Regions from separate parts of the Bacteroides sp. QWL-09 genome, predicted to be linked through region 1. Evidence: riboswitches for the same ligand, from Rfam matches in the RefSeq annotation. Region 1 holds a riboswitch; each other region holds the start of a gene.

Region 1 (7,891 bases):
AAAAGTGATATGTTCTGCTTTATTGCTCATATATCCACATTAGACTCTAGTTTTATCGTATTCCTATGGGTATTGTGAAAAAAGTATTGTACAAAAATAATAATCTTATCCGACTTCCTCATCTTTTCGGTGTCGGATTTGTTATAAGTAAGGTGTTTCACCATGATTGCACAAAGTCGTCACTTATTGATAGAAAAACAGTCAACCGATAAACGACCTATATATAAAGGTCTAAGGTTGTTTTTTGTTTGAAGATTGATCACAAATCATTCTTTCTTAGAATTATTTTTTAGTTAATAAACCACAATATATAGTATTATGCAATACATAGTACCAAAATTATACATAGATTTGTGCATACCAAAAAAAACAAAGCTATGAATGTAGATAATGTAAAGTCGCAAATGAGAAAAGGCATGCTGGAATATTGCATCATGCTTTTGTTGCATAAGGAGTCGGCTTACGCTTCAGACATCATTCAGAAGTTGAAAGAAGCCAAGCTCATTGTGGTTGAAGGAACACTTTATCCGTTACTGACCAGATTGAAAAACGATGATTTATTGAGTTATGAATGGATCGAATCGACTCAGGGGCCCCCAAGGAAGTATTACCAGCTGACCGAAAAAGGGAAGCTGTTCCTTAACGAACTTGAACTCTCGTGGAAGGAGTTGAACGAAACAGTCGATCACATTGCCAATAGTTAAACCGATAAAATAAATAATAATGAAAAAAACATTAACAATCAACCTAGGAGGTACCGTCTATCACATTGATGAGGATGCTTACCGACTGTTGGATAACTACTTATCCAATTTGAAACATCATTTCCGCAAGCAGAAAGGTGCAGAAGAAATTGTAACGGACATTGAGAACCGTATCGCTGAACTCTTTGGAGAAAAACTCCAAGGTGGTCGCCAAGTGATCTCTATTCACGATGTGGAAGAGGTGATTGCACAAGTCGGCAAACCGGAAGATTTTGCAGACGACACTGCTGAAGAGGAACCCAACAAAGATCAAACGCATAGCAGCGAACAAAAGAGTACCTATACCCAGTCGTCCGGAACAGCTTACCGTAAATTGTATCGTGATATCGATGATAGAGTTTTAGCTGGGGTAGCTTCAGGATTAGCAGCTTACTTCAATTGGGATGTGGCCCTTGTACGCATCTTGATGGTAGCCTTGATATTTGTACCCTATGTTCCTATCGTATTGATATACATCATTCTATGGATTGTTGTTCCGGAAGCCGTCACCGCAGCTGAAAAATTAAAGATGCGCGGTGAAGCGGTAACCCTAGAAAATATTGGGAAGACAGTGACCGACGGATTTGAAAGAGTATCGAATGGCGTAAACGACTATGTACGGTCGGGTAAACCTCGTTCATTTCTTCAACAAGTCGGTGATGCTCTCGTCAGTATAGCTTCCTTTGTATTTAAACTATTCGTCGTTGCTCTGCTCATCGTATGCTTCCCCGTACTTTTTGCTTTGGCCGTTGCTTTTGTAGCCCTCATTATTGGGTTGATTGCTGCTGCCATTGGAGGAGGAGCCTTACTGTTTAACATCATGCCGGATATTAACTGGACACCGCTTATGTCGGTATCTCCACTGCTCACCATTGCCGGAACATGGGGCGGAGTAGCCTTGATAGGCATACCTTTAGCCGGGTTGGTCTACACCTTAATCCGTCAGCTGTTTAACTGGCCACCGATGAACGCCACAGCGAAGTGGGTGCTCTTTGTCCTTTGGGTCATCGGATTGGTACTCTTTATCATAAACCTATCAGCACTAGGTTGGCAATTTCCCTTATATGGACTTCATGTGATTTAAATAAACTTTCGATTTCATAAAAAAAGTGTTCCGAGGTGTGTGTGCGGGACACTTTTTTTATTTTCTATTTTTTTGCTATGTTTGCATTATTATTTAAGGTAAAAAGATATGGGCGAACACATTTGTTTTAGAAGAAATGAACGTCTAGGTAGCGTTAATCCCTATTGGCGCGGAAATCCAGTGGTACGTGGCCGCTTTTTCAACCGACAGCATCGTCATCGTCCCGGAATGGGCAATTTTCTCAAATGGAGATTGTCTTCTAATCCCCAACGCAAGGAAAAGAAGACGAATAAGTGGGAACCGGAAATCTGCTATTTGCACACGCTCGATCATGTAGTTGGTGATAGCCTCATTTGGTTGGGACATAACTCCTTCTTTCTTCAGTTGGGACACCAACGTATCATGTTCGATCCGGTGTTCGGACATATCCCTTTTGTCCGTCGTCAAAGTGAGTTCCCGGCACATCCAGACGTCTTTACCAATATCGACTATCTGCTGATCAGTCACGACCATTTTGATCATCTTGACAAGAAAAGTATCGGTCGCCTTCTACGCAATAATCCTCAGATGAAATTGTTCTGTGGATTAGGTACCGGCAGCTTGGTTAAGCGATGGTTCCCTAAGCTGGAAGTCATCGAAGCGGGGTGGTATCAACAAACGGCTGATGAGCATCTAAAGATCACCTTCCTTCCGGCTCAACATTGGAGCAAACGTTCCATACGAGATGGCGGACAGCGACTATGGGGAGCTTTCATGCTACAAGTCGAAGGGTTGTCGCTTTACTACAGTGGTGATACCGGCTATTCGAAACATTTCAAAGAGATACCCGATCTGTTTGGTGCACCCGATTATGCATTATTGGGCATCGGGGCTTACAAACCTCGTTGGTTTATGCGTCCGAACCATATCTCGCCTCATGAATCGATTACCGCCGCTGAAGAGATGGGAGCAAAGATCACCATCCCGATGCATTACGGCACATTCGACCTCTCCGACGAACCTCTTCACGATCCGCCACAAGTGTTTAAGACTGAAGCGAAACGACGGAATATCCGTTATGAATTACCTTTTATTGGCGAGGTCGTCAAATTGCGACGTCAATAGAAAAGAATGATCTGAATAACCTATAAGATTAAAAAATATAATCCATTAAGACCGATGAAAGAATTACAATTAAGCGAACTAAACGAAAACGTCTTCGATATCCTCAGAAAGGAATGGATGTTAGTGACTGCCGGTACAATAGACCATTTCAATACGATGACTGCCAGTTGGGGTGGGATAGGATGGTTGTGGAACAAGCCGGTTGCTTTCGTTTTTGTCCGTCCCGAACGCTATACTTACGAATTCACCGAAAAGCACGACACGCTGACTCTAACCTTTCTAGGTCAGGAAAATCAATCGATTCATGCCGTATGTGGCAAGAAATCGGGTCGGAATACTGATAAGATCAAGGAAACGGGATTAAAGCCGATCGCTTCGGCTAGTGGAAATGTTTTGTTTGAGCAAGGACGCCTGAGCTTGGAATGTCGCAAACTCTATACCGACCTCATAGAGCCGGAACGATTCATCGACCCTACGCTGATCGATCATTGGTACGATGAAGCCCATGGAGGTTTCCACAAGATGTACGTGGTAGAAATCGAACACATCTGGGTAAAATAAAACCTATAGATGGATAAATAGATAAAACAATCGTTCATCTCTGAAAGAGATCAAAACAAACTTGCCGGATAGTCGTTTTCAAAGCTACTATCCGGCAATTCCTTTTTGATAAGAGATTAGAATAAGTCTAATGATCTATTTAAAAACAGTTGTTTTTATTTATAATAAGCAACCACGCTGTTCCCGTTAGCCACTCCGGTTTGGAAAGCATATTTAATCTCTTTCGTTTGTGGATTAAGAATGACGACATCTTGTCCCATACCGGTTAAGAAAAGATCGTCTGTTCCATTAATCTGACCAATATGATATTCCATCAACATTTCGATGCCAACGCTACTCAAGTTAAAATCGAGTTCCGTCACCGCATCTGTTGCCGGATCTAAAACATAAGAACTCCCTTTATAAGACGTCCAGTCAAAAGAGCAAGCATAAAGCTGACCGTTCATCATGGTCATATTGCCTACTTTTAGCCCTGTAACTTCGGTAATCTGATCATTGGCTGTAGTCAATTTAAAGAGCTTATAAGTATTATAATTGGTGCTAAAATAGATCGTTCCTTTGGCGGCTGAAACAATGCCGGTAGGGTTCTTCTCTGTGGTAATCACTTTATCTTCCTGCATCTTTCCCGGATCGACAACTGAGATCTTATTGTCCTCTCCTTGTCCGGAGTTGCAGACATAAATTTTACCGTCATTATAGCAAAGGTTCTCGGCTAAAGTACCGCTCAATGCAGCATGAGCATCTAAAGTCAGCGACAACGTGTCTAAACGTACCACTTCATTAGAATAGCTACTGATGTAAGCCTTACCGCCTTCAAAAATGATATTACGAGGTTTTGCAGGCGCCCCTTTAGCATCAACAAAGGGAATACGCTTAATCGACTTCCCATCGGCCGGATTGATCACCTCAATATAATTGGTCCCTTCGGTGGCTGCTGCTCCAAAACCAGGACCTGTCACCACACAATACATCTTACTTCCGTAAATTTTGAGATCGTTGCCGGTGTCTCCCAATGCTGTTCCGTTTATTGCCACAAATTGCTTCTTCAATAATTGTTTGGTCGCGACATCGTACCATGCTAATTCCGTATTTCCTTTGCCGGCATACCCTTCGCTTAAAATCCAATACCCCACAAGCTCCGGTTTCTTTTGCTGCTCAATCTTCAGATTAAGTGATTTTCCGGAAAGAGAGGTTAAGATCAGTTCGGTTGAACGTGCGGCATAATCGGCATTCGGTTGTACTGTAACCGTCAACTCTTTATTTCCTTCGGCATAATTCAAACTTCGGGTAGCCACTTCATCTTTAACCACTACCGTAACCCAATCGGGCAGACTGTTCATCGACCACTCTTCATTACTCGTCAAAGAAAAGCTTTGTTCACCACCTTCATAAGAGAATGCTAGGTTATCGACTTCCAAATCAGTGGCTAACTGTGACACAAAATCGTCGTGACTACAAGCCACAAAGCCAAGCATAGCGAATAACATCGCTAACAAATGAATCTTTTTCATGTTGTAAATAAATAAATGTATAATAAAAAGGTTGAATAATATTCCAGTCCACGGGAACTTATTTCGTCTATTTTGGCAGGTCTTCTGACTTACTCTTCCGAATGCATCCTTCCCAAAAGATGTTCTCTATAACCTTTATAAAAAAGGGAGACCATGTTTCAGTGGTAATGAGTATGGCATACGGATTTTGGTTGAGCTTACAGCAGCGGGTCTGTTCAGGACTTACACCTGATTCCCTTTTCATTACTCATTTCGAAGATTATGGAAATGGGTAACACCAAAATTCATGTAGCAAAGATAGTAAAAACATCCGATATCAAAAGTTATTGCTGTAGATAACACTCCATTTCCACAAGCGCTTTTATAGGGTACAACAGAGTCCAATTGCTCCTCAAAAGATTGAGCATCTTATGACTACATAAAGATTGAACCTTACACTACTTTTAAAATAGATTTTGTACATTTGTCGTTGGTACGAGAAAGAAGAGTCCGTACCCAACGCACACAAATACTAATTTTAAATCTATTATGGACCATTCAAAAAGAAATTTTCTTAAGGAAGGATTGGCCGGTGCCATCACGTTAGGAGCACTATCTCTGCCTGAGCCAATAAAAGCATTTACTCGTAAAAAGGAAAAAGCAAAACAAATCGCCCAACATCTTGTTATGATTAGCTTAGACGGTATATGCGTCGAAGGCTTTCAGAAGGCAAACACGCCCAATTTGGATAAATTGTTGGCTCAAGGCGCACTCTCGATTAAAACTCGTGTTGTCATGCCTTCGGTGACCTTGCCCAACTGGACTAGTCATCTAACCGGTAGCGGACCTGAACAACATGGGGTAGTGGATAACTCTTGGGAGATCTCAAAATACAAGTTACCGGCTATCGAGACTGACGATGAGGGGTATTATCCTTCTGTTTTTAAGGTCTTAAAAGATCAGATGCCGGAGATCAAAACAGCGTTTTATTACAATTGGGCTCCGCTCATCAACCCATACAACAAGAAATACTTTGATGAGATTTCCTTTTTAGAGGAAGACGGCTATCGTGCAAATTACGATAAAGCCTTCAACTTTCTAGTGACTAATCGAGCTAACTCAACCTTAACCTTTCTCTATTCAGTTCATACCGACCATGCCGGACATAAGTATAAATGGATGTCTCCGGAGTATATCCGTTCGATTGAAGAAGCCGATGTTGAGATCGGAAGTCTTATTGATAGACTAAAACAAAACGATTTATATCAAAACACTCATTTTATGTTCCTATCAGATCATGGAGGCCTTGAATATGGACACGGAGGAGTCAGTACGCATGAAATGATTGTTCCTTGGGGCATTACCGGTGCAAAGATTAAAGAAGGATTTATCATCGAAGAAGCCAATAATACGGTCAACACGGCTTCAGTCATCTTATTCTTATTTGGGGCGAAGCAACCGAAACCATGGACAGGAGAGGTCCCATATTCGATATTCAAAGAAAACTTATAAGGAATAAGAATCAAGGAAGCTTGAGGATCGATCTGCATAAACAGATCATCCGATCTTTAGGATAAATTGCTCGAACGTCCTCTATTACGAAATTAGCCGATTTTTGTATGCTTAGATACAAAAATCGGCTAATTATTTGATGAAATAAAAACTCGTTAAATCATTAAACTTAACTTTCTATTTCTTTTTCATCTGTTATTATTTTGCCTGAGGCTTCAACCATTTATCGAGCCATTCGAAGTACGTACGTTGCCAAAGGACTCCATTTTGAGGTTTAAGTACCCAGTGATTTTCATCAGGATAAATCAGCAATTGTGCCGGAACACCACGCATAATTGCGGCATCGAATGCAGCCATGGCTTGGTTTGCTAAGATGCGATAGTCTTTCTCGCCATGGATACATAGAATAGGAGTATCCCATTTATCGACAAACTGATGAGGTGAGTTCGCAAACGTCCGTTGAGCAATTGGGTTCTGTTTTTCCCAATAAGCGCCACCCATATCCCAGTTAGCAAACCATTTCTCCTCGGTCTCTAAATATTGCATTTCCATATTGAAGATACCATCGTGAGCAATGAATGCTTTGAAACGTTTGTTGTGATGACCGGCTAACCAATAAACAGAGAAGCCTCCGAAACTAGCACCAACGCAACCTAAACGATCCTTGTCGACAAACGGTTCCTTAGCCATCTCGTCAATAGCCGTGAAGTAGTCTCTCATACATTGACCACCGTAATCGCCACTGATCTGCTCGTTCCATTCCAAACCAAATCCCGGTAATCCACGACGATTCGGAGCCACAATGATATAATCATTTGCGGCCATAATCTGGAAGTTCCAACGGTACGACCAGAATTGGCTGACCGGACTCTGAGGTCCACCTTCACAGAATAATAGGGTAGGGTATTTCTTGTTAGGATCGAAATGAGGAGGATAAATGACCCAAGTCAACATCTGCTTACCATCCGTTGTCTTCATCCAACGGCCTTCTACTTTACCAAAGTCCATCTGATCGTATAGATGCTTGTTTTCTTGAGTCAGTTGAGTGGTATGACCATCCAAATTAACGGCATAAATCTCATCACCCATACTCATCGAATGACGCTTTGCCATTAATTTATCATTGCACAAAGCCAATCCTTCATAATCGTACATCCCTGATGTTATCGGCTTAATACTATCATTCGACAGATTTAAAGTATAGATGTGTGTCTCACCATGCCATACGCCGGTGAAGTAGATGGTTTGAGCATCTTTACTCCAAACAAACTCGTTAATATTCGAGTCGAAGGCTTTGCTCACGAATCTCTTTTCGCCTGTAGCCAAATCCATCACAAACAAACGGTTCTGATCTGCTTCGTATCCATCACGCTCCATGCTCAACCAAGCCACCGATT
Region 2 (7,891 bases), 1.2 Mb from region 1:
TATTTGAGATGGAGAATGCGCTGGTTGCTGCTGCCTCGAAACTCTAGGAAAGGGGAATAAAGATCCTGTTCAAACCGACCGTCGACGAGCACATCGATGTATTGAAGGACGGCATAAAGTTTGGGATCGTTTTTGATTTCTTCGTAGGTGTATCCGGTATAACACCAAATGTTCTGTTGAGTTTCGGCCTTGAGTCGTTGTGCCAAGGTTAGCAACTCTTCCGGATGATAGAATGGATCACCGCCCGATAGGGTGACGCCGTCGAGCAAGGGGTTAGCGTTGATTTCGGCAATAATGTCGGTGGTCATCTCCTCTGTCAGCGGATGACCGGCACAGGGATTCCAACTCTCGGGGTTATGGCAGCCCGGGCAATGGTGCGAACAGCCTGCCAGATAAATGGAGTATCTGATGCCTTCGCCATCGACAATGGTTTCTGAATAGGTATTTAAGAGATTCATTGTGGGTCTAGTGCTCTACGATAAAGATGAAAACAACATGGTTCACTTTCCGCACGGAAAAGCAGACCATGTTGTCCAATAAAAAAGGGTTGATGAATTATCCGTGTTTTACACGGTCGTGCTCTTCAGCTCTCTTGGCTGAGTTCCACGAATTTAAATCGCCGGTCAGATAACCGGTGATGCGGCGCATGCGAAGGATGTTCTCGCTCTGACAAACCGGACATTTATCGTATATCACCCCTTTATAGCCACAATCGTTACACGTGTCTACCGGGTGGTTGATCGATCCGTAACCGATGCCTTGGTCGTGCATGACTTTAACGATCTTAACGATAGCACGCACATTCTTCTGAGCTTCACCATCTAGTTCGACGTAAGTAATGTGTCCTCCCTTAGTGATGGCATGGAATGGGGCTTCGCATTTTATTTTTTCGACGATGTTGATCGGTTCTTTGACATCGACATGGAAAGAGTTGATGTAATAATCGCGATCGGTCACTCCTTCTATCACCCCATATTTGCGGCGGTCCATCCTTGTGAAACGACCGGACAAGCCTTCTGCAGGTGTAGCCAAGACCGAATAGTTCAGTTGGTAGCGTTCTTTATAATCGTTTGCTACTTTGTTCATCTCTTCAACGGCTGCATAAAGCGTCTCCCAAGCTTTCGAACAGTGGCCGTGTCCTTTACCGTAAAGGGCCATCATGGCGTTGTGTCCACCGATGAATCCAATTCCTAATGTTCCACTGCGAAGAACATCGCCGACTTGTTCGTCGGGATGAAGGTTGGCTCCACCTTTCCAAACGTCGTTGGCCATCATGAATGGGAATTGACAAGCCAGCGCTGTGCGTTGGTATTGATAGCGTTCGTTGAGTTGTTCGGCAATGAGCGTGGCTTTTTCATGTACCATCTCTAAGAAACAGTCTTTCGCTTTTTGTTCGATAGCCTCTTGATGGTGTTGGTCTTCAACCATGCCTTCTGCTTTGATCCGGGCTTCAATGGCCAATCTTGGCAAGTTCATGGTGGTGAACGAGAGATTACCACGACCTAAAGAGCTTTTCTCTCCCCAGATATTTTCGTAAACGCGTGTGCGGCATCCCATGGTTGCCAATTCGTAGCGGTAGCGTTTTGGATCGTTGGCATCCCACTTGTCGTTGGTGTTGAATGGGGTATCGAGGAACATAAAGTTCGGGAATAGCGCTTTTGAGGTGGTCTGACAAGCTTTCAGCATCAAGTCGAAGTTGGGCGTGTCGTAGGTTAGCTGCATCGCTTCTTCGATGGTGCTTGCTTTCATCGCTTTCTCGAAGTCTTGCTCTGAATAGGAGATGCCGTCTTTCACTTTAAAGATCTGGATTGGGAAAACGGGTACTTCACCTCTGGTACCTAATCCTTCGATGGTGGCTTTAAGAAGTTCTTCGATCACCATACGGCCTTCGGCTGAGGTGTCTGTTCCATAATTGATGGAACTGAAAACCACTTGGTTTCCTCCTCTAGAGTGCATGGTGTTCAGGTTATGGATAAACCCTTCCATGGCTTGATGGGTATCTTTGCGGGTGAGCGCAAAAGCTTTGTCGATAATTGGCTGTAGATGATGCTCGTCGATGGTTGCTCCTATTTTGCCGAGAGCGTCGCATAGCGCATTGCGTTCGGCTTCGCTGTTGCGGAGTGAGGGCAGGTGTAATTCCACTAACTGACGGATCTCTTTCTCCTCCAAAGTTAGGTTTTGTTCGATTAACGAGCAGAAACTCAATAGTGAGGTTAAATGTTTACGGAACGACTTGCCAACCCCTTTAGCCATGAAGAAATCGAATGCCGGAATGGCCTGTCCTCCATGTTGTTCGTTTTGGTTGGTCTGGAAGATAATCGTTGCCAATGTCGCATAACTTTGAATGCTCTGTGGGGTACGTATGCTTCCATTTTTAGTTCGGAACCCCCGTTCGAACAAATCGTCCATATCGTATTGTATGCACGTTGTGGTTTTAGTGGGGTAGTAATCTAAATCGTGAATATGGATATCACCAAGTTGATGAGCTTCGGCAAATCGTTTCGGCAATAGATAGCGATAGGTATAGTCTTTCGTGACTTCCGAAGCAAATGTCATCATTTGCCCAGCAGGCGTGTGACTGCTCATGTTGGCATTGCTTAGATTGACATCATTCTTGTCAATAGCTACAATACCATCCATGATTTGTTTCATTTGAGTTTTTTTACCGCGTTCGGTGTTTCGCCATTCGCGGTAGATGATATACTTTTTAGCAACCTCAGGACGGTTTTTCATCAGTTCCTTCTCAACCAAGTCTTGAATCTCTTCAACAGTGATGGTTGGAGCGGTAAACTTGTCGATTACACTCATCGTGATATCGGCGATAAGTTGTTGCTCGTCTTTAATTCCTGTAGCATTGAATGCTTTTCCGATGGCGTTCTTGATTTTGCTAATAGAGAAATCTTCTCTCTTACCATCGCGTTTGATGATACAAATTTCTGCGTAGTTCATAACTTTAACTCCCGAAAGTGTTAGACAATAATGTTTCTTCTGTTTGATTGTGGCAGGTCTTCTGACTTATCTCTCCTTCGCACGCCTTCCCATGTCTTGACAAAGTGACGTAATGTGCGGATTCCTAGAGAATTACAGCAGCGGGTACTGTCGCCGAATTACACAGCGTTCCCTCATGACTAAGTCGCTTTTAGTACCGTAATCGATTACAAAGATAGAAGTTCTATCTATAAAAACAAGTCTATATATTGAAGTTTTTTTGGGCAACTTTTCTTTCTTGTTGATATCTAAAGTTTTCCGTTTTGGAAAACTTTTTTAGTGAAAATCGCTGTGAAATTTCTCTTTTTTTATTAAGGGGGTGGTTCGATTTTAGTTTATAAGCTTTTTAGTTTTGAGACTTTGGAGTCTTAAGGTTTTGGAGAGTTGGATAGAGTGTTGATATGAACAAAAGTCGCTATAACCTATTATTTTGTTATAGCGACTTTTGTTAGATGAATCTTTTGCTATTGATTGATTTTCTTAGCTGTCCTATTGTGTGGGATTGTCTTTTTTCAAGACGACTTTTCCGCTGTATTGTTCAGAAATGATTTTTCGAAAGGCGATGAATTCTATGTAGTCGTCTTTGGAATATACTCCTTTGTGCATTAATAAGCGGTAAGTGGCAACGATCTCGTTTTCATGAATGGAGATTGAGGACTTAAACGTTCCAAATTTGCTTTTCATCTCTATGCTTTTGGGATAACCTTCCACACTGTATCCATTCGGTATTTTGATGCGTATACTGTCGGTGTCATGGTAGCCATAACCGATGGATATCGGTGAATGACGAGTCGTTAATGGCGGGTTATAAAAGCTACGACGGAAAATATTGGTGGGGATAAAGAGGCGATTGCCCGTTTTATGCCCATATTGATCGGTTTGAATCTGGTAATCGATCGTGATTTCCGGATGATCGGTTTTATTCTCTTTAATTTTGATTTGATCAATCATAGCATGGGTGAGCTTGATTTCTTCTCGAAGTGCATCTTTTTGTTTATTCGGTTCTAAGTCTATGATTCCTGACTGATGGTCATATTGGAATAAACGGGAGATTTCTTCTACTGTGATCGTTGCCGATCCGGTTGGCGATATACTTACCGTGGCTTTGTTGTTTTGGGTGTTGAGAGAGTCCGGATAAAGCGGAAGGCGATAAACCTTTCCTCCTTCCGGGGTAATCAATAGTCCGTCGTGTCCCGCTATTTGCTGATGGATATATCCAAAAGGAAGTCTAGGGTTGGTGCATTCTAACCACAAGGTATCTTGGGGGAGAGGAACTTGTAAAATGATGTGATTCATCTGGTTGGCACTGGCGAAATCAGGAATTAGACGACTGTTGGTTGTGCTAATGACGGTGTAGGTAGAAGGGATGCCTAATTCTTTCAGCATTGCTTTAGTGTAATTTGACAGTGCTTTGCAATCGCCAAACCCAAATTCTGCTACTTCACTTGCCGGTGCCGGTTGGAATCCACCTATACCCAACTGTATGCTGACATATCGGGTGGTTTTTGCTAAATAGTCGTAAATGGCTTTCACTTTTTCTCTGTCGCTTTTGCAATGGGCGGTCAATTCATGTACTCGCTGTTTCATGGCGTCAGTGAGTTCGTCGCGTCCGTTTAGTAATTGTTGAGTCCAATTTCCAAAACTTTGCCAATCCTTTAAGCATCCGGTGGTTTTGTCATAGACAAAATCTGTTGGTGTTAGATAAACATAGGGGATAAGGTTCTTCAGTGGCAAAGAGAATGGTTCTTCTTCTATGGCTGCGAGGTTTGAAGCCGTGGCTTTAATCCTATTTTCTCCTTTTTCTCCTTTCGATCGTTCGATCTTAATCAGATCTTTGGTTGGAGATAGGACGCGAATGTTACATTCCATATCGCTTGGGTACTCTAGGTCGTATTCTGCTTTTTCTATACTCTGGTTGTAATCTGTTTGCGGAACAAATGGAGTGAAACCAATAATCCCGTCATTACACTCTGTTTCCCATTCATAAGTCACGGTAAATGGGTAAACAGGGTAATTACATTCGTAAAAAAAGAAATAATCGTCTGTGCTCAAGGCCGAACCAGAGTACTCGGTCCGTTGTAAATCGGACTTTTTAATTTTTCTCACTCGTTTACCTGAGGCATTGAATAATTCGCCGGAAAAACTTTTTAAGGAATTAAATTGGTCACAATTACACACAAACTTAGTGGCTTCAAGTCCTTTTTCATTGAGTATTGTAATCGTTAGACTTTCCTTATTTAGACTTTGAGTTTTCGACTTGCAAACAATTGTAATCTGATGATTCTTAATAATAGAGTAAGCATTTTTAGTCAGATCTTGTGCGTGAAGAGGTAAACTACTACACAGACATATTGCTATTAAAAGAGGTATAACTGTTTGAATGGATTTCATATGAATTATAACGTTTGGTTATTTGCATCTGCCTTTTTGAGAACCAACATTTCATTATTCTTTTCAACAATGGTCTCGAAGAATTTTTTCAAACTAGGATATTCTGTTGATAGATACAAGAGTTTGTTTTGTTTGAATACGTATTTGATGGAGACTGTTTGTTGGTTTACAGCAGAGTAGTAGCGACAAATTGACTGTCCATCTTCAGAATTAATACTTGTAGATTTTGGTAGTTCGTCCACGGTATAACCTTCTGGAATTCTTAATATAACGGATAAAGAGTATTCTTCTTGATAAGGCATCTCGAGGGGTAAATTTCTTTGTACGTCTGTAAATGGACATTTACTCATATGCAGAAAGATTAGTGGATTAACATAAATGAGATCGCCATTAAGTGTCGCTTGTTTCTCAAAATTGAATGACTCTTTTACTTCCGGTGAGAATAGGTCAATATTTTCTAGATTGAATTGAGTAATTTTAATATTCTCTCGGGTCTCTAGGTTGCGAATAAATTCGCTACTATCTTTTACACTATGATATTCTTTACGAATACCTGAAGCATATTGACCGATGTATTTGGTTTGGCGTTGACCGGAAATGATTCCGTTGGATGCTATTGTTGCATTGACAGCACCTCTTAATAAGCTTTTCCCACACTGACTGAGGTTGACCCAGGTCTCTCCATTTTTGTGACCGATGACATGTGCTCGCTCTACCATTAAATTGGGAGGCAGAATGTTTAAGAATCCGGTATTTGAGGAACCGTCAAGATAGACTAAAGTACTATCGGTGTCAGCAATGGCAATAACGAAAGTGTTTAATTTATCTATAGAAGGATGGGTCATGGGTAATATTCCACGTGAACGTCGACTCATAACTGCCGGATAACAATCGATCTTAGCATCTTTCAATAGACTCATTAAGATAAAGTTGATATCAGCATTACTTCCAGTACCATTTTTTGCTGCTTTTTTAGTATCATAGCTATAGAGCGCGTAATCATTATTCCAAGAGATCTTTTTTTTAAGGAACGAATAGAGTGTTGCAATTTTCTCATAAATGTTGTTTGTCTTGTCTAAACCTAAGCTAGGCATTTCATCTCGGTAGGGATTGCGCATTTTTAATCGACCTCCAAAGTCGTCGTCGTCTAGTAGTAGATCGTCTATTTCTTTCCAATTTTTGGTAAATGATTTGTAAGGAGAATTTGGGAAGTTGATTCCGCTTAATTCAAAAAGTACTCCACTCCGGTAGTTTTCTGCACACCAAATGTATTTATCCGCTTTAAGAGCAGGTAGTTGATGTCCAGTAAAAGTCAGATTCCTTGCAGAACAATTTACCCGTTCACTTTGTCCACCCCCATAGTTAATCGTGAATTGTTGATTGTCGCTCTGATCTTTGGTTTCTAAGTGGTTTCTACCACGCATCTCAAGATTAAAAATGAAATATTCGGGAATTTTAATTTCGTGTTGAGTAAATAACACTGGAATATCTTTTTGAGCTTCCCAAGGTAAAAGACGATAATAGAGATCGGATGTTAGGGTGTATTTGTACTCTAATATGGTTCCAACTTTAACGTTGGGAATCGTAAACTTTATCTGCATATAGTTTTTGTTAATCCGTTCTTTAAAGATTAGATCGCGATCCATTTTTGTTCGAACCATTTTCCCTTTTTCCATATTGTATGATGAAGCATTGATTCCGCTTACGACTTCTTTGACTAAGGAACTCTTCTCATTCATGTAATAGGGAATAATGACATTTGCATACGACGTTCCGTCGGCTTTTAATATTTTTATTTTGACTTGGTAGTCATAGGCTACTTGGAACTCATTGGCAATTACATCATATCTTGTATTACTTAAAGAATATAGTACAACGGCTGAAGCTGTTGTGTCTGGTGCATAAGTGCTCATCGACAACTCTTCGTCCGACGGTTTGCCAAATTTTAGACTTGGTTCGATAATTGAGGTTTTTACCTCATTGGCTATTCCGAATATTGTGACTAAACTAAGGAATGCCGTAGTTAGAAGTTTTTTCATACGTTTTATATTTTCTTTAAGACAATTAAATTTCTACTTTTTTCGACAATTGTATTCCAGATGGTTTGCAATTGTTTATATTGGTTGGCTTGTAATATCGATTGATTAATCTGAAACGTATAATTTAAGGTTAATCGGTTGCTTGTTCGCTGAATGACATATTTGCATGATAGAGTTTTATCTTCTGTGACCATCATCATACTTTGAGGGACTTCTTCAATCTCATATCCTTCTGGAATTGTGATATCTATATTTTCGTTATGGGAATATGGATAGGGAAACTCGATCGGAAGCACTCGTTCTGATTTCGTAAATGGGTTGTTTATGGGCTGTACTAGCAATAGGGGATTAATGTAAAGATGCTCTTCATCTGCTTCGATGGGAATAGTGAAATGGAAAGATTCTTTTATTTGTGAAGGACAGAATCCTAAAGATTCTTGTCGATAATTTGCTATCTTACAATTCCATAAACT
Region 3 (7,891 bases), 340 kb from region 1:
AACTTCATTACGGGTGAGTTCTAAAGGATGAAATTCATCGCCGAACCACCTAAATTGTTGCCGTCCTTTGTGCATTGAAATCTCATAAAAATCAACGGTGCCGAGTCGCTTCCACTTCAACTCTTTGATGCCTTTGATTTGTTTAACGAGCACTCTATAATCCCCCATTTTCTCAGGGTTGAGAGGCTGTTCATTCAGATAATCCATCGGGCTTTTCTTGAGCTCCGTCCGGCTGATCCATTGAGGAACTTCTGCTAATGACATCATTCCGCTAAAGCAAAAAGTGAGTACGGTTACTCCAAAGATAATCCCTGTGGCATAATGCCAATGATGCCATTTTTTCTTGTAAGGAGAAAATGATCCTTGTCTTTTTCGAGTATTGCGCCAGACCTCGAATCCCATCCATAATCCGGCTAAGAGCATAAAACACCCTAATGCGGATAATCCAATAACCACTTGACTCCAGAGTGTCGCATCTTGTCGAAGCCACGTAAAGTAAACCCAATGTGGAATAGCTCCTAGCCAAGCCCAGATTCTGGCTTCTTTGGTTGTGAACTGCAAAGGTTCACCGCTTTGCGAACCGATATAAAGTTGATGTTGTTCGGGATCGTTAAAGTGAAACTTATAAATAGGAAATTCTTTTTTAAAAGCTCCAAACGGGATCCATTGATCAAGTTTATACAAGGTGTCGATACGTTCAATAGGTGATGCGCACCATCGTTTGGCCATAGCCAGAACATCGTTTGCATCAATCATGGGTAGGGAGTCGCCGTTCATTGCCGGTATGGTGTATTGGTTGTTGGTCGTCTCAATATAAAAGATGGCTTTTTCAAGCGGGCAACTTAAGGTGATTTGGGTGATTTGCTCTCCGGCAGGTACGCGCCGGAGAATGGAGTCAATAGGCGAAAGTGAATCGGCCATTAAGGTCTCGAATTTCTGTATCTTCTTCTCTGTGGTTAGCTTAGGAAATGAATGATACATCATCACAAAAGCTGACAGAAACCAGACTAAAAAAAGAGCGCTGAGTAGAGTGCCCAATAGCCGATGAGTCGTATAGATAAAATTAGTCAGTTTCTTTCGCATAACGTGCTTTTTTATCAATAATATCAATCATTCGGTTTTTGAGGATAAAATTGATGTGTGAAACAAAGAGCTGTTGGATCTCCGCTATTTCTCCCATTCCTTCTAGAATGACTTTGACTTGATAACCGTCTTTTTCTAAGGCTTCTTTCCATTCGACGGCGATATCATTGGCGGCATGATCGCCGGCAACAAACATAAAAGGAATTAAGGTGATTCGTTTCTCTTTGTTCCGGTGCAGCATCTTCAACAGGTCATCAAAGGTTGGGTATCCTTCAATGGTGCCCACGTGAATACGTGCATACCCTTTTGCCTTAAACATATAGTCGACCATGGCATAAGTTGCCGTCGCCGGAGTATAAGTGCCATGACCTACAAGAACCAATTGACCTTTCTCCTGATGTCGTTTAGCAATACTCTCTACGACCTCTTCTACATCCTGAGCAGAGTAAAGTAGGGGATTTCCGATACGAATTTCTTTAAAGAAGTCCGAGACTTTAGCGACATCTCGTCTCAGGGATTCCATTTCTATTCCTTCAATGATGTTTGTACTTTGTACGATGATATGAGTATATCCTTCACCACGTAGTTTCAGCAAGGCTTCAATCGGTGCATCTTTTGAGATACCACGCGCTTTGAGGCGACGCATTACGATACGCGAGGTGTAGGCTTCTCTGACTTCTAAGTTCGGGTAAGTCATTTTGACCTGACTATTGATGGCATCGATGGTCTTTCCTCTAGTCTCATCAAAGGTGGTTCCAAAGTGTACCATCAGTATGGCGGCTTTATCACCTTTTGATAAAGTGGACAAGAAATCTGAGGCCTCAAAATTTGTTTTCTCCGAACCGATGAGGTTCAGAGAAAACGATAAAAGTAAGAAGGATAGGAGGACTCTCATAATTACTTATTTAATTTTAGTGTTAGGCTAACATAGGCTGTACGTCCCGGTGATAAGAGAGCATAATTGACCCCATAAGGGCGCTCGTCTATCTTATTTAGAAGATTATTTATTCCGGCACCCAACTCCATATCCAAATGTTTTAATCCCGTAAACGTATGCTTGGTGTTTAAATTCCAGATGCCATATCCGGGGGCATCACCATAGCTGTGACCGGGATGAAAACGTTTGCTTTGAAAGCGACCGTTAAGGTTCAGATTAAGCTGGTAATTGTTCCAGTTATGAGTATAATTTCCAGCCACTGTACCGGTGTGGCGGATCGAACGTGGTACATTATCCCAGACCTCATCTATTTTGTTTCGTGCATAGGCATATGCGTAATTCCCGGAGAGAGAGAATCCTTTGAAAAGTTTGGCTAGGGCATTGATCTCAAATCCTTTAATTAAACCTTTGTCGGCATTTGTGTATGATTTGAGTTGGTCTAAGACTTGAATTTCTGATTCTGAAATCCCAGCTGCTCTAGCTTGGTTAAGTATTGCATTTACTTGCTCTTGCGGGAGAACTGAAAATGGAGTGGTTACACTTGAAATCATATTAGAAATTTGGTTGATGTAACCTGTGGCCGATAAGCTAAGCCAATTGGCGTTATATTCTACATTCAAAGAAACGTATTGACTATGTTCCGGTTTTAAACGAGTGTTGCCTAATGTGATGGTTTTCGTGCGATTGAGTAAATAGTAAAGTTCATCCAATCCTGGTGCACGATAACCGGCTGAATAGGTGCCTCGAACGTTGATCGGTCCATTGGAATACATTAAAGCTAATTTGGGGCTTAGTCGGCCTTTAGCCGTTTCATGATAATCGTATCTTGCTCCGGCTATGGTTTTGAAGTGATCGGCTAGTTTCATTTCGTGTTGTACGTATCCGGCTAAGGTATAAACGGCCTTATCAACTCCGGCAGATGGACGATCTAAACTTTCTGAGCGATAATCGAGACCAAATACCGTTTGACTATTGTCGAAAAAGCTGAATATCCCTTTGGCTTCTGCTTCATAGAAACGTTGAGTCTTCACTTTGTTATAGTCTCCAACTTCATAATTCTTCGCTTTAGGTATACGAATATATTTATAGTTTTGCAGGTAGTTATCGTTAACCAAATCGAGTGTAATAGACGATTTTTTGCTCAATAGATAACGTCCTCCAACCCCTACATTGTACGATTCATAGTGTAAGTCGTAGTCGGAACTGCCGTAAACGGTCGACTCGGCGACCGGACGATCCGTTAATTTCCAATAATATCCTCCATTGGCATATAGCGAGAGCTTATCGGTTGGGCGGTAAGTGAACTTTTGGTTGATCAAGTTCGAATGGAAACCGGTGGACATGAGTCCTACCGTAGGAATTAACGAAATATTGCCTTTTCGGTCGGCGGAATAGGCTTCATCATTCGTACGCCAACTGTCACTTTGGTCGTGCTTGTAAGTGGTGTATGAACCGAACTTCTCGTTAGCAATATTGGCGTTAACCGATTGTGTGAATTGTCCGTAGCCTTCGTATCGAGTGGAAGAGCTAACTTGCATTACATTTTTAGGTTCATCGGTGATGATATTAATCACTCCGGCAATGGCATCCGATCCGTAAAGTGATGAACCAGCTCCATTGAGTATCTCAATACGTTTCACTCGACTTAAATCGATACGTGACAAGTCGATATTGTTAGCGACATCGCCAATCAGCTTTCGTCCGTTAATTAGAATGAGCACGTATTTATTCGACAATCCGTTCATCATTAAATAAGAACCCATACTGTTGGTTGAAAATGAAAGTGAAGGTACAAGCATGGTCATTGCTTGTTGAAAGTCTGTGATTCCGGCTTTTTTAATGTCGGCTGCAGTCACAACTGAAACGGGAGCCGGTGTGCTTTTTAAGCGTTGATGAGTACCTGTACCGGTAACTACAATAGGGTTTAAATCGACCGTTAACTCTTGGTTGGTTGTTGTCGGGTGCTGTGCCATTACTCCCAAAGCAGCATAACCTCCTAATAAGGCTGCTACTAAGCATCTTTTTCTCATGGATGTTTTTTGATAAATGTTAATAAATACCCTCCTGACCCCGGGATGGCTTGATTATTTGCTTTGTGTAGGCAGGTTTCCTGACTTATTCTGTTGAAAGAGATAACCTTCCCGTTAATGACTAAAATTAACAGTGGTAAGCAGAACTTCTTTCAACTGCTCCATCTTTTGAAGAAATAGAAATTACAGTAGCGGGCACTGTTTCGGTCTCTCACCGAATTCCCTTTTATCTGTTATATGGAAAATATAACAGATCACCTAAACGCCGCCAAAGATAGTAAATCTGTTGAATAGTAAAAATCTGTTTGATAAAAAAGGAACAATAATTGTCTAATTCATAGATATACTGATTTAAAAAAGTATGTTCTGTGGTATACTTATGAATTGCAGATTGTGCTAGCCTCTATTAATGGGAAGTCTGATCAAATTTCAATGGAATTTTTGCCAATATACTGGGCCTTTTCTGCTAAAAGGAGTAACGTCTATGTAACTTCTTTTTGCTTTTATAATGATTTACAAATTAGTTGGTTAACACTGTTTTTATGTTTTTGGGAAAAAATGTAAATAACACCTTATTACGGGATTTTCTTGTTTTTTCTTTCAAAAGCGTTTATTTTTGGCCTTTAATTAAGAAATAGTAACCTGAAATCCCTGATGATGAGTCTGGAAGAATCACGCAAAAAAAGGAAGTTTGAGCAGTTTTTTATTCAGACTTATCCGAAGGTCAAAGCTTTCGCATGTAAGATTTTACATTCGGAGGAGGATGCGGAAGATATTGCGCAAGATATATTCGTCAAATTATGGGATAATACTCAACTTTGGGAGAGTAAAGAAACATGGGATAGCTACATTTACGTAATGACTCGTAATCATATTTACAACTTTCTTAAGCATAAATCTATCGAACTTAACTATCAGGAAAGATGCACAAAAGAGGATTGCTTCTCTTCTGAGTTTGATATTCACGACCAGCTTCATGCTAAAGAACTTCAACTTCTAATAAAGTTGACATTAGATAATATGCCCGAACAACGAAAAAAGGTTTTTACTATGAGCCGGAAAGACGGCATGAGTAACCAAGAAATCGCTGATCAATTACAACTTTCTATTCGTACAGTCGAACGACATCTCTATTTGGCTCTGCAAGATCTGAAAAAAAACATTTTAATTGTATTTCTTATAACTTTGATTGCGTAGTGAGCTAACCTTCATTGTTTATATAGTATAGGGCTATCAATAGTTCCTTTTTATCTCTTTTATATAATTATGAAAAACATTGATTTTGGTTATGTGGCTGTACAGCCTTCTATTTTCTTTTCAAAGACTATCAACTGTCAATCGGTTGATTACGTATATTCTAGTTTTACTCGATTAATGCCACTTCCAAGGATATCATCATAATCTTTGATTTGCTTTATGCGCTTTCTCTGATAATATATATGTTCCTTCTTATAGCTAAGGACTATAATGAACTCATTTACCAATGTAACTTAATACTATTATGATAAAAATAAATTCTAGATTATTACTATTAACATCTTCACTTGGTGCCACTTCTGTTTTAATGGCTCAACAAACGGCAGCTCCTAATATCATTTTGATTATGGCTGATGATTTAGGCTGGGGAGATGTTGGTTTTAATGGTAATACTTCTATAAAGACCCCTTGTTTAGACCGATTAGCTTCAGAAGGAGTTGTTTTCGAGCAATTTTATTCAGCGGCACCATTATCGTCTCCGACTCGTGCTAGTGTGCTCACGGGAAGGAATGCTTATCGTATGGGCGTATTTGCTCCTAATGTGGGAATCTTACGTCCGGAAGAGAAAACATTACCGGAGATTTTAAAAGAAAACGGATATACTACTGGACATTTTGGAAAATGGCATTTAGGGACTCTAACTTGTGAAGAAAGAGATGCCAATCGAGGTCGACCGGAAAACAAACATTTACTTAATCCACCGGCGGAACATGGATATGATGATGGGTTTGTTACTGAATCTAAGGTACCAAGCTACGATCCAATGTTTGCACCATTATCTAACGATGGACGTTTTTGGGATTATTTATCTGAACATGATGCTCGAAAAGAGTATGGCACATTTTATTGGGATATAAATGGCAAGAAGGTTGTGGATGGGTTAAATGGTGATGACAGCCGAGTAGTAATAGATCGCGTGGTTCCTTTTATAGATCGTGCCTTGAAACAAGGGAAGCCTTTTCTAACTACAGTCTGGTTTCATACACCTCATCTACCTTGTGTTGCGGGACCTGAATATGCGTCTATGTACGAGGGGTTGTCGCTAGAGGAAAGAAATTATTATGGTTGTATTACGGCTATGGACGATCAAATCGAACGTCTAATTCAATTTCTAAAACTAAAAGGCGCATATGAGAATACAATCTTGTTTTTTTGTAGTGATAATGGTCCAGAGTTGCGAACCCCTGGTAATGCAGGCCAGTTTAAAGGGGAAAAGCGCTCTTTATATGAAGGAGGTATTCGGGTTCCTGCTTTTATGATAGGAGGAAAAAAGGCTTTGACAGATAAAGTTAAACAACCTTGTAGTACATCTGATTATCTGCCGACTATACTAGATCTAGTTGGAATTAAAAATACGAATCCAGATCAACTGGATGGGGAATCTTTTACTCCATTTTTATATTCAAAAAATGCTTCTCGAAATAAACCACTTGTCTTTTGTTCCGGTAAGCAAGGAGCAGTGGTTACTTCTACCTATAAGTTATATTATAACGAAGGCAAATATGAATTGTATGATTTGAAGCAAGATCCTATGGAACAACTTGATATTAGTGCTTCCCATTCTGATGAAGTAAAGAAATTGTCTGATTATTTACATCAGGAGTTATCGGCATATCGTCGTTCATTTGAAGGAGAGGAATATGGAAAAACTTCGGTGAACCGGATGAATCAAAAGTGGGAGGGAATCTTTGAAAAGTAAAGGTGAGCGTCTTTGTTTTATTGAGTCATGATCTCAATTTATTTAAAGTATGAAAAGATCTTTATTCTTCTTGTTTAGTCTTTTATTCTGGGTTTCAAACTCAGAAGGAAAGGTGAAATTGTCGAGTGTTCTAGGCAACCATATGGTTCTTCAACAGCACTCTTTGGTGAAACTTAGTGGACGTGCTGATTTAAATGCTACAGTGAAAATTATCACGTCGTGGGATAATAAGACTTATTTAGCTTCAGTAGAGAAAGATGGAACATGGAATGTGGAGGTCGTTACTCAAGCAGCAGGCGGTCCATATACCATTACATTCAATGATGGAGATCTACTTACTTTATGTGATATTTATATAGGAGAAGTGTGGTTATGTTCTGGGCAATCTAATATGGCTATGCCAATGAAGGGATTTGGAGCACAACCTGTATTTCAATCAAATGAGGTCATAGCTAATGTAGACGAGCGGTTACCGATACGTTTGTTTACTGTGGAACGTGCTGCTTCGAAAATGCGTTTGGATGAATGTAAAGGCGATTGGAAACTTCATACCTCTGAGAATGTGGCTGATTTTAGTGCAACAGCTTATTTCTTTGGGTATCAGCTGTATTGTTCATTACATGTTCCTATCGGTTTGATACAAACATCTTGGGGTGGCTCTAAAATCGAATCATGGATGTCACCTGAAAGTCTAGATATCTATCCGGAAATCTCTAGGAAACATTTAATGGACAATGTTACACCGGAGCAACCTCATCGATTGGCTTCCATGCTTTACAATGCAATGCTATATCCTTTGAAAGATGTTTGTTTTAAAGGATGGATATGGTATCAAGGTGAAGCTAATCGAAATGACGCTGATCTGTATCAGAAGTTACTCTGTAC
Region 4 (7,891 bases), 340 kb from region 1:
TCTGAGCTGTAAGTATCTCTTGTTCCGTCATTTTTTTAATTGAAATATTGAATCTTACGTTGATTAACGATCACATAAATAATCACCGGTGCTCCGATAAAAGGAGTCACCGCATTTAATGGGATGACCCCACTCTCACCCGGCAAGATACAGATCAGGTTACAGAGCAAAGCGATCACACTTCCCATCAGTAGAGTAACCGGCAATAAAGAGTTATGATTTGAAGTCCCCAGCATCAAACGTGCCATGTGTGGAACCGCCAAACCAATAAAAGCAATCGGTCCACAAAAAGCCGTCGTCACAGCTGTCAGCAAGCCCACCGTCAGCAACAATAAGTTCCGCACCCGATAGATATTAATTCCGAGATTCTCGGCATAACGCGTACCCAGCAGCAAGGCATTCAAAGGCTTAATCAGCAAGATGGAGAGAAACAACCCCACAACCACCGAGCCAATAAAAAAAGGCAATTGTTGATTAGAGACTCCACCAAAGTTACCCATTCCCCAGATCATATACGAATGCACCCCTTCGGCTGTAGCAAAAAAGTTCAGTAGTGAGATAGCCGATGAAGTGACATAACCAATCATGATTCCGATAATCAGCACCATAATATTACTCTTCAGCAGACCGGAAAAGAATAAGATCAATCCTAAAACAGCCATGGCCCCGACGAAAGCCCCAATGATCACAGATAGAAAACCCGAGAAAGTCAGCGTCCCGACCGTAATGGTTCCGCCAAAGAGTAGCATCACCAAGGCGACCCCCAAACTCGCACCGGTATTGATTCCTAAGATAGAAGGACCGGCCAAGGGATTATTAAACGCCGTTTGAAGCATCAATCCACTCACCGCCAGTGCTGCCCCACAAAACAAAGCGGTCAACGCTTGAGGCAACCGCGATTCTAAAATAATAAATCGCCAACTCTCTTTCTCTACCGGGTGACCTAAAAGGATATCACCAACTATAGGAAGAGGAATGTCGACAGATCCAAAAACTAAATTAAATGCAAAGAGAATAAAGAGGGCTAATCCCAACACTACCCCATACTTTAGTCCCTTTGCAGAAGGAATGATCGTTGTCATTATTTTATTATTCTACGTTTCAATCGGCTAAATTAGTAAAAAAGCGCGAATTATACGTAGGGAGAAGTGACGGATGAAAAATTTTAATCAGATCGCGTAGAAACAGATCCGGATGATAGGGAACCTCTTCATAGTATCCCACAGTATTCGTGTTGCATCCATAGATGGCACGCGTTTTAAACGCTTTGAATCCGGCATAAGGTGCATATTCACGTTGAAGTTCAGCATAGGTCTTATCGATCGATTGATTATACTTAATCAACCAAAAATCGGCAAACTGTCCTTTATCGAACACCGTTTCAAACGACAGAGGTACCGAACCGCTATGCGAGTCCTCCTTGAAAAGGTACTCAGCTCCTGCATCGCGATAGAACACGCTGATCCAACTCTGTCCACCCGGCACATACCAAGCCGATCCGCTCTTCAGTTCGCTGATCACTGTGGGACGATGATCGACCTTAGTCGCCAACGCTTTCAGCTCGAGGTACGACTTTTCAATGGTAGCGAATAACGAATCCGCCCGTTCGCCAACTCCGTACAAACGTCCATAGAAACGCATCCATTCGGCCCGTCCCAAAGGAGAGGTCTCCATGTAGTCGGCACATTCAATGATCGGCACTCCCAACTGTTCGACCCGCCCATGACCGCCGCTATTCTCAAACGGCGAAAGCAGAATCGCATCAGGCATCAAATCAATCATCCGCTCAATATCCGGCGCTAGTCCATCCCCCAGATTAAGCAATTTACCCTCACGAGCAGCCTGTTGCACCTTATCCAAATTGATATAGTTCAAGTCGCACACTCCGGCTATGGCGTTAAAAACACCAAGCTCATCCATCAAGCTGCAATGCACAGCCGAATAAATCACGCTCTTCGTCAATGGAGTACGCACCACCACTCCCTTAGGCAAATCGCCGGGCAATGCTTGCTCCCGATCGACCAACAAATAAGTTTGCAGAATCTTCGCGGTATCCCACGGATTCTGCACCTCCACTTTCGTATAATTTCCACAGTCCTCGATAGAGAGTCTTTGAGCATAACGCATCTCCAACGCCTCTCCCGCATGAGTCGACTGTTTCGTCTTTCCTCCTCCACAAGAGGAAGAAAGAACGATAAGCCCCATGCAGAGTAGGACCAAAAAATGGTTTTGTTTCATCTCACCGATTAATTAAAGAAAGCCATATCCATCGGATTCAATCCTCCACAATCGAATTTCTCAATAAACTGACCGGAAGCATCGAAACGATAAATATCACCATTTGCTTGATAGTTAGAAACCCCAATATAAATCTCTCCATTATTCGGATTCACCTCCATCATATACACACTCTCTGAAGCCAATTTCTCCGGTGCATTCTTCAAGAAAGAAGAATCAATGATCTTACCGGTTGAATCATCATAGCTAAAGAACGTATTAACCGTCTTTTTAGCCACCCAATCGGTCACCGAGTTCACCAGATAAAGCGATTTGCCATAAGCCGTCATCTTAGTCGCCACACCAAGATGAGTGACCGCATACGTCTTATTCTTAAGGTCGATCTTTTGTAAATCATAGCCAATATCCCCCCAGTTACCCCATGAAATCAAGAACAGATTTCCATTAAGCACCTTCAACTGATTAGGATTGACAGTCACTTCAATCTCTTTGCTCACTTTAAAAGTATTAATATCAACTTCTACCACTTTCTTATCATAAATTTTATGATCACTAGTCCAGCCACAGATAGCCACATAAAGCTTACCGTTCACTGTTACAATGTTTTCAGGTGCCAGTCCCACAGCAACATAATCCTCAAGAACAAGAGTCTCAGTATTGATGCGAGCCACTTTTCCACTATAAAGGGTGACATAAAGCTTACCATCCACATAAACCAAATCACGAGGTCCACCATCCAAGTTCGAGAACGATAAACTTCCGATTTCCACTCCCGCAGAATTTAGTTTAACCAATCGTTTAGAGCCATAGGCCAATATATACATATAGCCATCCTCTTCAATCATTGATTGTCCGGTATCACCAAGTTCCTTTTTATTCTGTTTGAGGTAAATGTTGCTAATAAAATCAGCATTCTTATTTGGCGCATAAAAAGCCAAACCAGAATTGTTACCATTATAAGAGCCTGAATTCAAAACAAAAGCTCTTGTTCGAGGCAATTCAACTACCGAACCTATATCATTCCAACTATCATCCTCATTGCTACAAGAAGTAAAACTCATTAAGAGAGTTAACAAACCAAGTAAACTAAAAAACAAATTCTTCTTTCTCATACACTTATTTAAATTAATTGATATTTATAATTCTATTATTCGACTCACGATTTTATTTATTCGATGTATTCGATGTATTTGATGTATTCGATGTATTCGATTATAACGATCGTTCGATCTTAGCCATCGGGTTTTATAATTCCACCTTGAAAGTCAGCCTAAACTGCCTTCCTGGCATCGGATAGAACTTAATCACATCATATTGAATATTGAACAGATTAACCAAGTCGAATTGCGCTCCCAAGCGAACAGCGCCAATTTTAAACTTATTCGAATACGACAGGTTCTGCTCAAAATAACCATCTACCCTATTTTCCGGCAGATTTTGAGCCAGGACATAGCGCTCTCCGACTGCCATAAAAGAATAAGTTAGAATGCCATAAGGCGTTTCAGCCGTCACACTACCATTGCCGGAATGCTTTGGCGTATAAGGAATCTGATCCTTGTAGTTTTTATCCTCCTTGTTCGTCACATTGATGGCTTTCTGGAACGTATAGCCACCACTCACCACCATCGCCCAATGATCGGACAAACGTGACTTAAGGCTAGCATTCAGATCGACACCATCCACACTGACCCGTCCATAATTCACCATTTTTGAAACAGGAATTTGCGGAAAAGCCACAATCTTATCCTTAACATCATTGTGAAAGAAATCCACATTAATAGAGAGATAGTCCGCCCATCGCCCCAACGAGCGGCTCCATCCAAGACCTAAATTATATTCCGTTGCCTTTTCCGGACGCAAGCCGGTATTCCCCAACCGTTCATAATAAAGGTCATTGAAAGCCGGCACCCGATAGCTCTGTTTATACAATCCGCGAATATTTAAATATTCCGTATGAAAAGGGCGATAAGAAACCGATACCGAAGGCGTCAGGCATTTTTGAGTGACCTTCTGGCCATCCGGTATTTTATTGGAAATGAATGTATTCAATAAGCCGCCAACCACTGTAACCCGCTCGAATGCCAACTGAGCATTAAGTGCAGTCAGAGAAGTCCACCGCCTCGGATTAATCTCATTCGGCATATTAGAGTTTTTATCCAACGTATTATAAGCCACATCTTGTGCCAAAGAGACGCTTAACTCCTTCAAAGGCTGATAAAGCAACGTAGACGATCCATAATATTCATTCTGTCGGTTAACATCGATCTGTTTCCCATTCTCATATTGCACATTAAAGTCCGCGTATTTATTCCACGAATAGTCATATTTCGCTTGCGCCTGCATCTTCCAACGTGAATTAAAGACCTTCTCATAATGCGCCTGCAAAAGAAAATTCTCATCCCAGAGACGTTCGTTCCGACCACTAGTATAATACACAACACTATTCGGTAACCCTCGTTCCGAGTTATAATAATAAGCCTTTACATTCAGTTTGGCCTGAGCCTTAAACGTGTGATAAAGGTTAGCCTCCGTGTGCCACGCTGTAATATCAGAGTTCTCACGTTTCTCTTTAGTGACCAGTGCCCCATTCTTCAACGTAAAAGGATACATTCCATCGGCACGCATCCAATCGCCATCCACTGCAAGGAGAGTACGCTGCCCAACCTTTTGTGTGAACCGCACATAAGGATTCACTTGTCCGAAGGACCCCACACGTACCTGTCCCTTAAAACCAAATTTCTTTGCCTCACTAGGATCCGGGCGAACAGACAAGATGCTCAACACCGCTCCCGAAGCATACAACCTTGCCGACTGCAACAAGTTATCATTTTGACCAACCGCCAATGAAACCATCCCTACATTATCTAAGGAGAATCGACCGATATCAATCTGCCCTGCCTGACAATTGCTCACAGCCACCTGATCATAAGCTACTCCGGTATGATAAGCACCCAAGCTTCGTACAGAAACCGTTTTCAGTCCCCCGATGCCACCATAATCACGTACCGTTGTTCCGGAAAAGCGACGAACGGCATCCGCCATGTTCTGCAAACCAAGCTGTTCGATATGATCGGCCGAAAAAGCCTGAACAGGAACCGGTGCCATCACCTGCTTAGGCATACGAACTGCCTTAACCGTCACTTCATCAATGTGCTGAACAGTGGTTGTATCGACACGTTGTGCCCCAACCGAACCATAACTCAACAAGATAAAAATCCCGGCTACTAGTCGCCTGTTTTTAATCATAACCCAATCTTTCATTTCAATTATAAAGCTATCATAATCCTCATCACAACAAACCCATCTTATCCAAGATAAGTTTCAAAACGCCACCCAAGACACAAAAGGATAAAACCAATCGAAACGATTGAAAGTCGAAAGAGATCATGACCACTTAAAACGCTTGATAGAGTTAGAAGGAAAGTCATCATTCTCCGGCTTTATCCTCGAAAGCTAGATGGAGGCTTTGTTTTGCAGGTCTTCTGACTATTCTCCGGTTGCTTCAGCCTTCCCATTCGAACAAGCGAACAGTGGCAACAGAAATGAAACAACTTCTATTAAAGGAGTTTACAGCGGCGGGACCGTCGAAGATTCACACTTCGTTCCCTTTTAATCCTATGCTTAAGAGGCACATGGAACAAAACGCCACAAAGATACTCTTTTTTATAAATAACACAATTGCAGATAAAAAAAAGGTGAATTAAAGAATCCCATTTAGATTCCTTAATTCACCTTCATCAGTAAGATATAGCGATCGTTTATGTTAATTGCCCATACCGTTATCAGCTATTTATGACTCATGATCTATTGTTCATTGTTCGGCGCAGTTTCAGGATAAGCCGGGATAGCCAAGCTACCTAAAGAAACATTCGTTCCTCCAACCACATTAACCACCTCTTGTAATGTTGCAATACGTCCATCCTCCAAGTTCTGAACTTCAAGCTTATAAGCCCCGCTGAACAAGCCATGAAGTCTAAAGTAATTGTTATTCAACGTATCCGAAACGGTTGAGATCGTATCCCCTGCAGAGTTGACCGTGAAAACTTTAGTTTGTTGTTTATCCGGAGTCAAATAGCCCTCAACAAACGAAGAGTTAGCCTCAATATAAGCTCGAATAACCGGTTTTAAAGAATAGCTGCCGTTTCCTTTCGCCACAATAGACCGTTGGGCATCGAAATCGATCACCACTTTATATCCACTAGTCACCTCAACATTCGATTGAACATTGATTTTAAACCCAGACGTTTGTCCACTAGGAATTTTAATGCTTTGAGTCGTACCATCCGACAAGGTGATCGTACTATTATCCCCTAACACCAATCTGATCTGACTGATTTTCTCCCCTTCATTCAAATTAACATTCGACAGCAACGAATCCTTACCGTTATTAAACTGTAACAATTCAATTTGTTTAGGTTGAATATCCAGATTCACCCATTTTTCATCGCCCGAAACCGAATAGTCTACCGATTGAACATCTAAATGTAAGAATTTCACATCTTTGCTTTTGGGTGCATCAGTGATATAAAAAGAGACTTTTGTTGTCGAACTACACGCCGGATCATTATTGCTACAAGCTTGCAGCAAAAAAATCAAGCATAAAAATGGAATAAATAAAAAATAGCGCGTTACCATATTTTTTCGTTTTATTAAATAAATACTTAAAAATAAAATCAATAAATGATCATAAGAGGAGCAACAACCATCTGGTTATCAAACGTAATAACAGACTTACACTTTTCTAAAAACAGACATCAGACGAAGCATCATCCCAACAACCGTAAAAAGCAAAAGCTCATCATTCAAAAGAATACAGTATCAAAACCAATAGTGCTACCCCAACAAAAGTATCATATTTACTATAAATAACAAACCTATCAAACAAATGTTTATCTATAAAAAAACAAATGTAAAAGAGTTTCCAATCGGATAAAGCCAACCTATCGTCCTTAGTATTCCTCAAAATATTGCATGAACTATGGACAGAGTTCAAAGCTTTTTCGTATTTTTGCAACCTATTTGGCTAATTGCAATCTATAAAAACAATAATATAATGGCAAAAGAATTGAAAGACCTCACCAAACGCAGCGACAACTACTCGCAATGGTACAATGATTTGGTGGTAAAAGCAGACTTGGCAGAACAGTCTGCCGTACGTGGATGTATGGTAATCAAACCTTACGGATACGCCATCTGGGAAAAGATGCAACATTTCTTAGATACAATGTTTAAAGAAACAGGACACGTCAATGCTTACTTTCCACTTCTTATCCCAAAATCGTTCTTAAGCCGTGAAGCAGAACACGTTGAAGGCTTTGCTAAAGAATGTGCGGTCGTGACTCATTACCGTTTGAAAAATGCAGAAGATGGTTCAGGCGTTGTTGTCGACCCGGCAGCAAAACTCGAAGAAGAACTCATCATCCGCCCAACTTCAGAAACCATTATTTGGAACACCTATAAAAACTGGATCCAGTCGTACCGCGACCTTCCTATCCTTTGCAACCAATGGGCAAACGTTTTCCGTTGGGAGATGCGTACCCGTTTGTTCCTTCGTACAGCAGAGTTCCTCTGGCAAGAAGGTCATACCGCCCATGCCACTCGTGAAGAAGCAGAAGAAGAAGCCATCAAGATGTTGAACGTCTACTCTGAGTTT

Evidence for each region. Region 1 has a riboswitch for cobalamin ahead of AC4PG5_RS03740 (DUF5074 domain-containing protein). Riboswitches for the same ligand answer to the same signal wherever they lie in the genome.
Region 2: it holds a riboswitch for cobalamin, as region 1 does, so the genes downstream of both, AC4PG5_RS12950 (anaerobic ribonucleoside triphosphate reductase) here and AC4PG5_RS03740 (DUF5074 domain-containing protein) in region 1, are expected to answer to the same signal.
Region 3: it holds a riboswitch for cobalamin, as region 1 does, so the genes downstream of both, AC4PG5_RS02390 (TonB-dependent receptor plug domain-containing protein) here and AC4PG5_RS03740 (DUF5074 domain-containing protein) in region 1, are expected to answer to the same signal.
Region 4: it holds a riboswitch for cobalamin, as region 1 does, so the genes downstream of both, AC4PG5_RS05100 (TonB-dependent receptor plug domain-containing protein) here and AC4PG5_RS03740 (DUF5074 domain-containing protein) in region 1, are expected to answer to the same signal.

The regions. Positions count from the first base shown of each region.
Region 1 is NZ_CM178748.1:947,301-955,191, forward strand. It holds gene AC4PG5_RS03715 (RNA polymerase sigma factor) at 1-30, opposite strand, end outside; gene AC4PG5_RS03720 (PadR family transcriptional regulator) at 378-704, shown strand; gene AC4PG5_RS03725 (PspC domain-containing protein) at 724-1,827, shown strand; gene AC4PG5_RS03730 (MBL fold metallo-hydrolase) at 1,936-2,931, shown strand; gene AC4PG5_RS03735 (flavin reductase) at 2,986-3,492, shown strand; gene AC4PG5_RS03740 (DUF5074 domain-containing protein) at 3,648-5,003, opposite strand; cobalamin riboswitch at 5,061-5,300, opposite strand; gene AC4PG5_RS03745 (alkaline phosphatase family protein) at 5,532-6,494, shown strand; gene dpp5 (dipeptidyl-peptidase Dpp5) at 6,693-7,891, opposite strand, start outside.
Region 2 is NZ_CM178748.1:3,206,215-3,214,105, forward strand. It holds gene nrdG (anaerobic ribonucleoside-triphosphate reductase activating protein) at 1-458, opposite strand, end outside; gene AC4PG5_RS12950 (anaerobic ribonucleoside triphosphate reductase) at 556-2,949, opposite strand; cobalamin riboswitch at 2,984-3,165, opposite strand; gene AC4PG5_RS12955 (DUF3858 domain-containing protein) at 3,478-5,379, opposite strand; gene AC4PG5_RS12960 (DUF3858 domain-containing protein) at 5,385-7,418, opposite strand; gene AC4PG5_RS12965 (DUF3858 domain-containing protein) at 7,424-7,891, opposite strand, start outside.
Region 3 is NZ_CM178748.1:610,247-618,137, forward strand. It holds gene AC4PG5_RS02380 (PepSY domain-containing protein) at 1-1,083, opposite strand, end outside; gene AC4PG5_RS02385 (sirohydrochlorin cobaltochelatase) at 1,064-1,978, opposite strand; gene AC4PG5_RS02390 (TonB-dependent receptor plug domain-containing protein) at 1,981-4,050, opposite strand; cobalamin riboswitch at 4,104-4,327, opposite strand; gene AC4PG5_RS02395 (RNA polymerase sigma-70 factor) at 4,705-5,247, shown strand; gene AC4PG5_RS02400 (sulfatase family protein) at 5,552-7,006, shown strand; gene AC4PG5_RS02405 (sialate O-acetylesterase) at 7,056-7,891, shown strand, end outside.
Region 4 is NZ_CM178748.1:1,284,269-1,292,159, forward strand. It holds gene AC4PG5_RS05080 (ABC transporter ATP-binding protein) at 1-31, opposite strand, end outside; gene AC4PG5_RS05085 (iron chelate uptake ABC transporter family permease subunit) at 36-1,082, opposite strand; gene AC4PG5_RS05090 (ABC transporter substrate-binding protein) at 1,102-2,238, opposite strand; gene AC4PG5_RS05095 (YncE family protein) at 2,247-3,350, opposite strand; gene AC4PG5_RS05100 (TonB-dependent receptor plug domain-containing protein) at 3,484-5,499, opposite strand; cobalamin riboswitch at 5,694-5,896, opposite strand; gene AC4PG5_RS05105 (DUF4382 domain-containing protein) at 6,043-6,873, opposite strand; gene proS (proline--tRNA ligase) at 7,292-7,891, shown strand, end outside.